DNA from 4 places in the Cytobacillus sp. Hz8 genome. Region 2 is predicted to be linked to each of the others. Evidence: predicted binding sites of a transcription regulator. Region 2 holds the regulator's gene; each other region holds the start of a gene.

Evidence for each region. The regulator Rex, encoded in region 2, represses fermentation and respiration genes when NADH is low (regulators of the CRP and FNR family bind a similar motif). The targets are predictions, from matches to a motif close to TTGTGAAATATTTCACAA.
Region 1: ACE38V_RS00655 (nitrate/nitrite transporter) is a predicted target of Rex. The motif match lies at 1,987-2,004, and genes of this name have one in related genera.
Region 3: ACE38V_RS15045 (4Fe-4S dicluster domain-containing protein) is a predicted target of Rex. The motif match lies at 1,551-1,568, and genes of this name have one in related genera.
Region 4: nirB (nitrite reductase large subunit NirB) is a predicted target of Rex. The motif match lies at 1,812-1,829, and genes of this name have one in related genera.

What each region holds. Positions count from the first base shown of each region.
Region 1 covers NZ_JBHKFI010000001.1:121,597-124,814, reverse strand. The annotation lists gene moaA (GTP 3',8-cyclase MoaA) at 1-461, opposite strand, end outside; gene ACE38V_RS00655 (nitrate/nitrite transporter) at 725-1,909, opposite strand; gene ACE38V_RS00650 (Crp/Fnr family transcriptional regulator) at 2,242-2,940, shown strand; gene ACE38V_RS00645 (TIGR04053 family radical SAM/SPASM domain-containing protein) at 3,018-3,218, opposite strand, start outside.
Region 2 covers NZ_JBHKFI010000015.1:106,678-109,895, reverse strand. The annotation lists gene ACE38V_RS16955 (ABC transporter ATP-binding protein) at 1-1,053, opposite strand, end outside; gene moaC (cyclic pyranopterin monophosphate synthase MoaC) at 1,182-1,676, shown strand; gene ACE38V_RS16945 (redox-sensing transcriptional repressor Rex) at 1,696-2,346, shown strand; gene ACE38V_RS16940 (YdiK family protein) at 2,400-2,606, opposite strand; gene ACE38V_RS16935 (CPBP family intramembrane glutamic endopeptidase) at 2,607-3,218, opposite strand, start outside.
Region 3 covers NZ_JBHKFI010000012.1:58,087-61,304, reverse strand. The annotation lists gene ACE38V_RS15050 (radical SAM protein) at 1-369, opposite strand, end outside; gene ACE38V_RS15045 (4Fe-4S dicluster domain-containing protein) at 604-1,515, opposite strand; gene ACE38V_RS15040 (PucR family transcriptional regulator) at 1,749-2,975, shown strand; gene ACE38V_RS15035 (molybdopterin-dependent oxidoreductase) at 3,060-3,218, shown strand, end outside.
Region 4 covers NZ_JBHKFI010000019.1:9,904-13,121, forward strand. The annotation lists gene nirB (nitrite reductase large subunit NirB) at 1-1,720, opposite strand, end outside; gene ACE38V_RS18585 (MFS transporter) at 2,082-3,218, opposite strand, start outside.

The DNA of each region.
Region 1 (3,218 bases), on a different contig from region 2:
CCATCAAGCACAGGCTGAACCCCAACCTGACGACCATTAATTTCACCAAAGAGCTTATCGTTTAAGCTGTCAAGACTCACATTGACCCGCTTTAAACCAGCTTCCTTTAAGGCATCAGCTTGTTTTGTTAGCAGCACCCCATTTGTTGTTAAAGCAATATCTTTAATTCCTTCTATTTTCGCAAGATTATTTACCAAGACAGGCAAATCCTTCCGCAATAAAGGTTCTCCACCTGTTAACCGAATTTTTTCAACTCCCAGCTCCGCGAAAATATGAGCTAAACGTTCTATTTCTTCATAAGTTAATAATTCACTCTTAGGTAAAAAAACAAAATCATGACCGAATACTTCAGCAGGCATACAATATTTGCAACGAAAATTACAGCGATCTATAACAGAAATTCGTAAATCTCTTAAGGGACGATTCATTGTATCGGTAATTAATTTATTTTGCAAAAACATTCAACTCCTTAATTAGAGTAGGGTTAAATTATAAACCAAAAATCAGTCCTCATCTGTTAACAATTTCACATTTCCTATATCATAGCACATTAAATAGTACCTTTTAAATAATGTACAGCTCCTAATTTCCTATCTGATTCAAAATTCAATAATATGTCATAATATGAAATAAGCTGTCGAATCATTTCTTCCGACAGCCTTTCTTCTTATTATTGTATCCCCCTAATTTTAAAATTAGAACTTTTTGTTTGATAAGGAGCTACTCATTCAACATGACCGCTCATCCTATTCAAAGTTTCTAATTTTTCTTGGTAAAACATCCAAATGACAAGGATTAAACAAGCCATCGCAACTTGGGATAGAGCCATAAAACCAATCGCATAATGTCCTGTTAAATTGAATAAGAATGAAAGCAACAGTGGCGGGAAGAAACCACCTAATCCTCCCATAGCAGAAACAATTCCATTCACTATCCCTGCCTGCTTTGAAAAATACATTGGAACTAACTTGAAAACAGTACCGTTCCCAATTCCAGCACAAAGCGCAATTGTAATGCAACCGATAGAATATAGAGGTAACGCTGGATTAAACGCCAACAAAATCCCTGATAAGGATAAGCCGGCAAATACCCACATTAAGATTTTGAATGAATTAAATTTATCCCCTAAAAATCCTCCAACTGGACGAAATACAGTGGCAACAGCGATAAAACCAGCCGTCCTTATACCAGCATCTACCTTTGACAATTCAAAGTTTGCAACTAAGAAATTGGGTAAATAAATCGTAAACGCAACAAATGCACCAAAAGTTAAGAAATAAAATAAACTTAAAAACCAGAGCTTTTCATTTTTATATACACTTTTAATTTGTGTACTTAATGGAGTTACCACCTTTGGTTCCTTCTTATCTCCCATTAAGAAATTCAATAACGAAATGACTACTACAAGAATTAAATAAAGCTTAACGGTCATTCCCCATCCTAACTTTGTAGCAATAACAGGTGCTGAAAAGGTAGTTATTGCTGTACCAATATTTCCGGCTCCATAAATTCCGTTAACAAACCCATGGCGTTCCTTTGGATAATATTTTGGCAATGAGGTTACACCTACAGAAAACACCGCTCCGCTTATTCCGAGAAAAAAACCTCCTACCAATAAATCAGTAAACGAATTTGCATTACTAATATAGAAAATAGGAAATACTAATAAAATAAAGCTAATAGAAAATAATTTTCTTGCCCCATATCGATTTGTCCAATAGCCAATCGGAACCCTGAGGATAGAGCCAAGAACGACCGGGATCGCGGTAATCAAGGCGATTTGATTGGCTGATAATTGAATTTCCTCTTTTATAAATGGCATCAATGAAGAAAGAATAACCCACACCATAAATCCTGCAACTAAACTTAAAGTTTGAAGCGGTAGTTGTAATGTTTTGGTTTTCAACATAATTCAACTCCTTTAATTTTTCGATAAATCATGATTACCTGCTTAGAAAATATCGTAAAAAAAGAAGCTATTTTAAGATGTGAAATACTTCACATCTAATTTCAAGTTCATAAAGTATTCACAGTTACCAATTATTTTTTTCACTACAAACATAGTGAAAAGTATACAATATAAATAAACAATTAATAACGATGATTTGCTTTTTTAAAGCTTTATAGGAGACTCTTCAAAAGTAAACTTTAAGCATCTTGAATCACTGACATAATAAAAAGAGATATGCTATAGTATAAGGTACGCATTTTGGGTATTACGAGAAAATGAGGTGGTCACTTATGGATGCGGCAATGAAACCAACACATTCAATTGAAATAAAAGAATTGCTCCGGTTTGCTGAACGTACGATAAAAATGAAAAAAAATCAATATTTGTTCCAAGAAGGAATGCATGCGGAAGAACTTTTTTTAGTTATTTCTGGTAGGGTTCAAATCAGTAAAATCACCTCAGATGGACGAGAGCTTTCTCTTCGAATTTGTGGAGAAAACGATATTTGTGGTGAATTAACTCTATTTACTTCCTCTCCAAAATATCTCCTAAATGCTCTTGTCCTAGAAGACGGTGAAGTCGCTATTATAAAAAAGGATAAAATTGAAAATGAAATTTTCCAAAATAGTGCATTGGCTTTTGAATTTATGAAGTGGATGAGCGATCATTTCCGAAAAACCCAAACAAAATTTCGCGATCTTGTCCTTAATGGAAAAAGAGGAGCTTTATTTTCAACACTCATTCGGATGACGAATAGCTACGGTGTTGAAAAATCGAATGGAATTTTAATTGACTTGCCGTTAACCAATCAGGATTTAGCTAATTTTTGTGGAACATCACGTGAAAGTACAAACCGCATTTTAAACGAGCTAAAACGTGAGGGTATCATCTCCATCAATAAAGGCAAAATTACGGTTCACAATCGTCAATTTTTAAAGGATGAGATTGGCTGTGAAAACTGCCCTGCTGTCTATTGCAGCATTGAATAATGGGCAGCTAATTATTTAAATTTTCTTAATAAAAATTCTGTTAACGTGGAGGCCATAAAAGCCTCCACTTTTGTTGTCTAATTCTTTTTTCGCAATGCTTTCGGGATATAAACGCAAAATGGTTCACTTTCCATATAGTCCCCTGTCATCGCATAGGCTCTTGAACGTGATCCGCCACAAACATGACGAAACTCACATACCCCACATTTTCCTTTATATAAATCTGGGTTACGCAAATTTTTAAATATTGGCGATTCGCGGTAAATCTCTGCAAGACT
Region 2 (3,218 bases):
GAAGGAGATATTCTCTGATACCTTTTCCGAATGGTAGCCTACTGATAAGGAATGCATATTTAGGACTTCATTTCCACTTTGCTTTTCAATGTCAAAACCAAAAGAGGCTGATTTTTCATCCCCTAAAGGCCGGTCCATGACTTCCATGCGATCAAGCATTTTTCGTCTGCTTTGAGCTCTCTTAGTTGTCGAGGCGCGAGCAAGATTTCGTTGTATAAATTCCTGAAGTTTTGTAATCTCGTCCTGCTGTTTTTCATAAAGCTTCATGTCTCTTTCGAAATTCTCCGCTTTTTGATCCAAATAAGCGCTATAATTTCCTTTAAACTTACTAATATGTTTTCGCGAAATCTCATATACTTGGTTCACTACTTTATCTAGGAAGTAGCGATCATGTGAAACAATTAATATTGCACCATCATAGCTTTGCAGATACTGTTCAAGCCAAGACAGGGTTTCAATATCTAAATGGTTGGTAGGCTCGTCCAAGATTAAGATATCGGGTTTTGTAAGGAGAAGCTTCCCAAGAGCTAAACGTGTCTTCTGTCCGCCGCTAAGACTGGCAATTTTGGTGGAATAATCAAAGGTTTGGAAATTCAACCCATGTAAGATAGAGCGGATATCGGCCTCATACTGATAACCTCCCATTTCTTTAAATTTCACTTGGAGTGTATCATATTCTTTTATGATTCGTTCATATTCTGTATTGTTATCATAAATAGCGGGATTTGCCATTTTTTCCTCTAATCTTCGAAGATCTTGTTCTAAATCTCTTACCTGTTGAAAAACAGTCAGCATCTCATCCCAAATTGATAATTCTGATTCTAGCCCAGTATTTTGTGCTAAATAGCCAATGGAAACGTCCTTTGGCTTTATCACTTCGCCAGCATCATAGGACATTTTTCCAGCAATCATTTTTAATAATGTTGATTTACCCGCGCCGTTTCGGCCTACTAAGGCAATGCGGTCGCGCGTTTGGACTTCAAGCTTTATATTCGATAAAATAAGGTCAGCTCCGTAATATTTAGTTAACCCATTAACTTGTAATAAAATCATCTCTTTCACCCCTGCATCTAGAGATAGTGTAACGTATTCGTCAATGTTCATCAATATTTGTGAATAAATGTACAATGTTAATACACAGTAGGGAAAAAATAGTGTATCATTCTAAGTGAGGTGTTGATATTTTGAAATTTACCCATTTTAATGAAGAAGGCAGAGCCAAAATGGTGGATGTAGGGGATAAGCCCGAAACAATTCGTATTGCCAAAGCGCAGTCAAGTATTATAGTCAATCAAGAAATCTATAATGGGATTACGAATAATCAAATCAAGAAAGGTGATGTTCTCGCAGTTGCTCAAGTAGCAGGGATAATGGCCTGCAAAAAAACATGGGAAATCATCCCAATGTGTCATCCAATACCATTAACAGGTGTCGATATTGCTTTTCACTGGGAAGAGGAAGCTGAAGAAAATTATAGGCTTGTTATGATTGCCACAGTGAAAACGAAGGGAAATACAGGTGTAGAAATGGAAGCGTTAACAGCCGCATCTGTGTGTGCCTTAACCGTATATGACATGTGCAAAGCCTTAGATAAAGGGATGATAATTGGAGAGACTTATTTACTTGAGAAATCTGGTGGAAAGAGTGGCGACTACAAAAGAAAAGAGAAAATTTAAATGATTGGGGGGAAAAGAAGTGAGTAATGGTACGATGAAAATCCCACAAGCGACTGCGAAAAGATTGCCGTTATATTATCGGTTTCTAAAAAACCTACACTCATCTGGCAAGCAAAGAGTCTCTTCTTCAGAACTCAGCGAAGCGGTGAAGGTGGATTCTGCGACGATTCGCCGGGATTTTTCCTATTTTGGTGCATTAGGGAAAAAAGGTTATGGCTACAACGTCAATTATCTTCTATCCTTTTTTCGTAAAACCTTGGATCAGGATGAATTAACAAAGGTTGCCTTAATTGGGGTGGGTAATTTAGGTACGGCGTTTTTAAATTACAATTTTTTGAAAAATAACAATACGAAAATTGAAGTAGCCTTTGATGTTGATTCGTCCAAGGTTGGAACGAAAATTGGGGATATCCCTGTCTATCATATGGATGATTTAGAGAAGGTTTTGGTAGACGAAGACATTCAAGTTGTCATCTTAACGATTCCAGCACCTGTTGCACAATCGATCACGGATCGTTTGGCAAAAGTGAATGTAAAGGGAATTCTTAACTTTACTCCTGCCAGGTTAACAGTACCTTCTTCCATTCGTATTCATCATATCGATTTAGCAGTAGAACTGCAATCATTAGTCTATTTTTTGAAACATTACCCAAATGGGAAACAAGACTAAAGAAAAGCGGCTTATTTTTAATGAATCGTCTTCATAAAATAAGCCGCTTTTTATTATTTTCGATTTTGAATTTTTTTAATTTTAAAGTGAAAGGAGATCATTCTAATGCCTGATCCTAAATCAAAGGTGGCTAATATTACGAGCAGGTAAGTGAAAAACCGCCACTGTCCATCTTCTTGGATATTTTGAATAGCAAAAAAGATGAATAATATCCCCAAGAATATATATAAGATCCCGGAATAAAGGGGTGATTGCCTCATTTAAAGTCCTCCGATAAAACCTTGAATTTTTTCCGCATCATGTATCATTCTTTCGAGGTCATTCTTATAAATGGATTGAACTAAAACCACAAATGTATTCATCGCCACATGAGCAAACATCGGTACAAGAATGCGATTTGTTTTGACATAAAGAAATGCAAAGGTAAAACCCATTGCTGAATATAAAAGGATGTGCTCAGGCTCTCCATGTGCTAAAGCAAAAATAATGGAACTAATTAGTGCCGATATCAGGAAATTAAATCGTTTATGTAGGGAACCGAAAATGATTTTTCGAAAAACAATTTCCTCCAACATCGGTCCAATGATGGAAGTGACAAGAATAACAATCGGGTAAGTATTGATTAAATGGATGATTTGCTGCGTATTTTCTGAACCCATTTCGATGCCGAGGAGGCTTTCAATTCTTGCTGCAATTCCTTGAGCGAAAAGGGCTAAAAATACACCTCCAACTGCCCATAAAATCGAGTTGCTTACAGGTGCCAAAGGTTTGTTTCTATTATAGTGTAGCATTTCCTTTCTTAATAAGAATAAAACAATCACTAAAGTAACGGCGAAGCTGATAACAAGCCAAATGGATACTGAATATATTTG
Region 3 (3,218 bases), on a different contig from region 2:
TTTTTGTTGATCTTTATAAAATTCATAATCATCCTGATTTGGATTAAAGCAGAAATAGCAATGGCGATGGCATTTTAATGAGGTATAAGTTGTATAGCTACCCGTTCCTGTTTGACAGGCTTCACATGCACTGGAGATTCTTGTGGTCATAATACTTTTTTTGTTATTACGTATGACAGCTCCTTTTTCTTCAAGCTGTTTCAATTTCAAGTTTTTCTTGTTATAAGGTTGTCTTGGCTGTAGCGACAAACCAAAGGATTCTATATTTTTCAGAGTTACTGCTTCAATATTGGTATAAATTTGGGCGTATTCATTAAAGGATTTATTTTTAATCAAACTCAAATTATCTATACTTACTTTTCTTATCATCCTGTTCACATCCTAAAGGTTAAAATCTAATTCCTGAAGTGATTTGTGATAGAATTCACATAAGTAAATTATACTATCTGGAAAAAATCAAGAGTATGGCTCCAAAACACAAAAAAAACAAGAAAATTTTGTACACCCTGACAAAGGCAAAAAAAAATACACATTCATGTTGAAAGTGCATTTTTTTATTTCCATTAATATCAAGTATTATTTAAAGATATCCATGATTCCTATCTAATGAGCAATCATAAACCCTTTTCGTTTTACACATGGGATGCATTCATCGTTAGCATCTGACAAAGTTTCGAACTGTTTGTGACAGCTTGTACATGTTTTATGCAATTTTGGAATATCAATAGGGGTATTTGGCATCACCTTTTCTTCAATAACAATCGCTTTTTCTGGACATGTATCTTGGCAAAGTCGACAGGCAGAACATTTCTGCGCTGAAATCATAAAGCTTGAATCAGTGATGGTGAAACAATTTTTGTCACAAAGCTTTTGACATGCTCCACATAATGTACATTGATCCGCATCTAAAGAAATTTGCGCAAATTGGTAATTAGGATAATATTTTGCAAGATCTAAGTCATTTTGATTGAACCGCCATTTGGCAGGAACCATTTGTTTCATTAAAGACTGGCCTTCTTTTCTCCAAGCGGTCAATAATTCTTTTCTCGTATATTTCTTTTCTTCTTGTTGAATTTCTTGAAAGCTCACAGAAATTAAAGGCTCTCCCAATACTTCCAGGATACGATTGACTTCATAAATCTTTTCTTCCCAATTCCCATCTAATTCATTATCTTCCGTAATAATGGTTTTAACACCTTTTTTATAAAAGATTAATAATTCCTTAACTTCAGGAGCTTCTTCTGTTTTGAAGGCGACTAATTGATTTTGAATGATCATTCTTTGAGGGAAAATTCCTGCAACAGCTTGTACTGGGCATGCAGCAATGCACTTTCCACATTCATTGCATTTGGCGGCATTTAAAATTGGAATCCCGTTCTTAATGGAAATCGCATTTCGCTGACACACTTCTACACAGTTTGAGCAAGTGGACCTTGGACTTTTTTGACGTGTACATTTTTGTAAAATTTCATATTCATAGTCTAAGCTCTCAACCCATTTTTCAAATAACCCCACTCTTAACACTCCTAAAAAAGGTTATATTTTTCATCTTGTGATTGTATTCACATTTATTCCATTATAAATTTTTTGTATCCAATTCGGTATAGTTACAAAGGACAAAAAGACAGACAAAATTTTGTCTATTCGTCACAAGCTTTTCTTACGATTCTGTGACTTTAGTTGTACTCATAAATATTCTAGGGGTAAGATAAAAATTATTAGCAACAAAAGATAGGAAGGACATGATTATGAAAGAAAGCTATATGGTCCCAGAATTTTTACAAGAATTACTAATGGCTTCTGATAATGGAATGGACTTCATTGTGAATAAGTTATCTCAAATCCTCGATCAACCTGTTCTTGTAACAGACCCTCTCTTTAAAGTTCTTTCTGTATCCCTTGATGATCGTATGAACGCCACTTTGGATATTCGTATGAAAGACACTCTGGAAGAATCTTTGAATCAGGAAATTTTGCAATCTGTCATTTCTTTAGAAGGTGAACACTTTGATGCCATTGGCTATCCAATCACTTCAAAAAATCAAATACTTGGTTATCTCTTTATTATTCTTTCAGGAAAACGTTTACTTGATGAATTAAAAGAGTATGAATCTATAATTATGTATGTATCTTCTTTATGTTCTTTTCACTTAAGAGAAAAATTCGTCATAAAAAAAGAACGATATCGTTTTAAGGAAGCATTTCTATTTGACTTACTCTATGGAAATCTAAAAAAAAGAGATGATATCATTTCTTACGGTGCTATTTGGAATTGGGATTTCACCAAGCCACATTTCATATTAATTTTTTCGCTGATTGACTACGATTATTATTCTACTGACAAAGATTTGATTCAAACACTTTTTTATATCGTAGAAAAGATGCTCATTCAAAATGAAATTGAACCGATTCTATTTAAAAAACAAAATGAAGTCGTTGTCATTCTCCCTAATACAAATGAGAAAAATATAAATGAAACCAAGGGGTTAGAGGATTTTATTGCTCATATTCTTGCACAAGCTCAAATGACAGGGCTCCCTAATCGAGTCGGCGTAGGAATTGGTAAATTATATTCCAATCCAAAGGAATTATTTCGTAGCTACCAAGAAGCAAAGGTTGCTTATGAATTGGGATTATTATTAAAAATCAAGTTTCCTTTTTTCAATAATTTAGGAATTGAACGTCTTTTATATAAGCATGATTTACAAGAGCTAAAGGAATTTTATTATCATGTTTTAGGAAATTTAGAACAATATGATGAGCAGCATAATGGTGAACTGATGTATACCATTGAGAATTTTGCAAAATATCAGTTTGATTTAAAACAAACATCAGAAAAACTATTTCTTCATCGGAATACCCTTAGATACCGAATTAAAAAAATAGAAGAAGTGCTGGACATCAAGCTTGATGACATCAATAATCGCTTAAACATAACTGCAGCCCTAAAAATAAAGCAGTTACACAAATTGTAATTTTCAATTTGTTTAGTGCGATTGTTACCAGCAATAAGTTTACAACGATCTATGACTTTCGGAGGGAGGGCGACCTATTTGGATATGGAACTATTTCGCAATGCTTGTCCACGAAACTGTTTTGGAACATGCAGTATGTTATCTTATGTGAAAGATGGAAAGCTTTTAAAAGTGACTGGCGATCCAAAACATGGGTTTACCCAAGGACACTTATGTGCTAAAGGCTATGCTTACACGCAATAT
Region 4 (3,218 bases), on a different contig from region 2:
TAACCCCACCGTACATTCTAGGAACAACCGTATAAGAACCATCCTTCTGAATATTGGCATGCATTTTTTCATTGACAAGACGGGAGTCACGATCATCCGCGTATTCTGCTGGATAAATCATTCCAAGAAAATAGTTCAATGCCGGACGACATTTTGAACAGCCTTCTTCTTCCTTCCATCCAAGAACATTCATCACTTCTTTTACGCTCATAAGACCTTTTTCTTTAATTTCAGCGACTACCTCATCTCGACTTAAAGTCGTACATCCACATAGAGTTGCTTTTGTTGCTGCAGCAGAATCAAATTCATCTCCTAAAGTATAGGCCAAAATATCCGCAATAATTGGTTTACAGCGTCCGCATGAACGACCTGCATTGGTGCATCCACCAACTTCATCTACTGTAGTTAAGCCATTGGTACGGATGGCTTCAACGATGGAACCCTTCGTTACGCCATTACACCCACAAACCAGTTCATCATCAGGCATTGCTGATACATCACTTGCTTCAGCACTACCGCATGCATCGGATTGCAGAATAGAGCCGCTATTTAAACCACTCACATCTTCCTTCTTCGATAGCATTCTAAATAATCTTGTGCTATCTTTCGTGTCACCATAAAGCACGATGCCAACGATAGACTTATCTCGAATAAGAACCTTTTTATAGACACCCTCAAATTCATTATGAACTTTAATGGATTTTGTGGTGGCATCGTCAAAAATTTCACCAGCAGAGTAGAGATCAATTCCGGAAATTTTTAAACCTGTTCCGACAACAGATCCTTCATATGGATTTGGTATATTACTACATAACTTTTCTGCTAGGATCTTCCCTTGCTCATATAATGGAGCGACCATTCCATAGACGATTTCTCGGTGTTCTGCACATTCGCCAACAGCATAAACATTTGCTACTTTCGTTTCCATGAAATCATTAACGACAATCCCGCGATTGACGGGAATTCCACCATCTTTTGCTAATTGAACATTTGGTTTAATGCCAACTGCCATAACCACTAAATCAGCATCAGCAATCGATCCATCTTTAAATTTAACTCCCGTAACCCTTGTATCGCCCAAAATTGCAACTGTTTCCTTTTCCATAAGGAAATTCATCCCTTGGGATTCTAATTCTTCTTTTAACATTTGAGATGCCGTCTCATCAAGTTGTCTTTCCATTAAGTTTGGCATTAAGTGAACCACATCAACCGTCATTCCCAAATTCAATAATCCTCTGGCAGCTTCCAATCCTAGAAGTCCACCACCGATGACAACCGCTTTTTTATAATCTTTAGCTGTTTTGATCATTGTTTCACAATCTTGGATATCACGAAATCCTGTCACACCCTCTTTATCAGCACCTGGAATCGGCAAAATAAATGAGTTTGAGCCAGTAGCGATAATTAATTCGTCATAATGTACCACTCTTCCATTTTCTGATGTGACGATCTTATTATTGGGATCAATCTTTGTAATTGCTTCTCCTGTAAATAACTCAATATGATTTTCCTTATACCAATTCCAATCATTCATAATAATATCTTCAATCGTCGTATCTCCCTGAAGAACGGTTGATAATTGAATGCGGTTATAATTGGGATGAGGTTCATTTCCAAAAACAGTTATATCAAATGCATCCGCATTTATTTTTAAAATTTCCTCAATCGTCCGAATGCCAGCCATTCCATTTCCAATCATGACTAATTTCTTTTTATTCATTGATTAGGCCCTCCCCTGATGTACTTTTATATGTTCAACACTTCACATATGTTATTTATGTACCCATTTTATTCGTTTTACTTTTAAAAATTTGTGAAGTAGGTCACATATCGATGTGAAATTCAATTTTATTCATAAAATCTTCACAAAATTTCACTTCATCACTATGGTAAATTGAACAATAAGTATGTATTGATTAACGAAATGATTTCAGTGGCTAAATATATAACCATAAAACATCCTTCATTTTAATGATTAAGTATGTATGTCAGAGATTCATAGAAAAAACCTAGCAAGCAGCATCACTCACTAGGTTATTCTTTATACTAATAAAACATCTATGTCACAATGATAATATTGTTTATAGAGAAACAGAAACATTTCTGCTTCTTTTTTCCGCTGTTTCTTTCTTCCCATGCATGAAATGATATAAAATAATGGTTGCTAATGCACAGATTCCCATTGTAACATACATGCCGCGGTATCCAGTTAACGGAATCATAAATCCAAGAAGATACGGACCAATGCCATATCCTACATCGATAAAGATAAAGAAGGTGGACGTTGCTAATCCCATTCGATGCGCTGGTGTCACCTTGATTGCAACGGCTTGGGCGCTTGACTGGAAATTACCAAAGCCAAACCCGATTACAGCACCAGCAATTAAAAGGATAATTCCATGATTTGCAGTACTTAACAAGAGCATTCCAATCGCAAAAATAAAAAGGGCAGGATACATAATCATATTGGCCCCCTTCAGATCAAACAATCGTCCTGTGAAAGGGCGCGATACCAAAATTGCAACGGCATAAACTAAAAAGAAGAAACTAGCGGCATCCACTAAATGGATTTCCATTGCATAGAATGTAATAAACGACATCACACTTGAGTAACAAAAACCGGCAACTAAAGTAACAAAAGCAATGGGGAGAGCTTTTGTTTCTACAAAATTAGTAAACTTGAAGCCTTTCGATTCTCCGGTTTTCTCCTCTGTAAATGAGAGATTCGGCACTTGAAGAATGAAGGAGGTCAATAGACTAATGATTCCTAAGGCCACACAAAATATAAAAATCACATGAAAGTTGGTGTGCTGACTCAAGTACAAACCAACAAATGGACCAATCGCTGTCGCTAATGTTGCACTCAAGCTGTAATAGCCAACACCTTCCCCGCGTCTAGCTTCCGGTATGACCTGTGCTACAATCGTTCCAGTTGCAGTGCTTCCTATCCCCAGGGCAATCCCGTGGACAAAACGATTCGCAAGCAGAAACGAAAGGCTATTAATGCCAAAGTATAAGAGAGTTGCCAATGTAAAAAGAATCAAGCCAACTATGAGGATCTTTTTTCTGCCGACAGAATCGATGATTCTCCCAGTAGCAAGTCTTCCGACAAGTGCCCCAATAATAAAGATTCCGGTAACCAGTCCAGCTTCACTTGTAGATGCATGAAATTCATCCACTGCGAAAACGGAAATGGTGACCATTAATAAATAAAATAC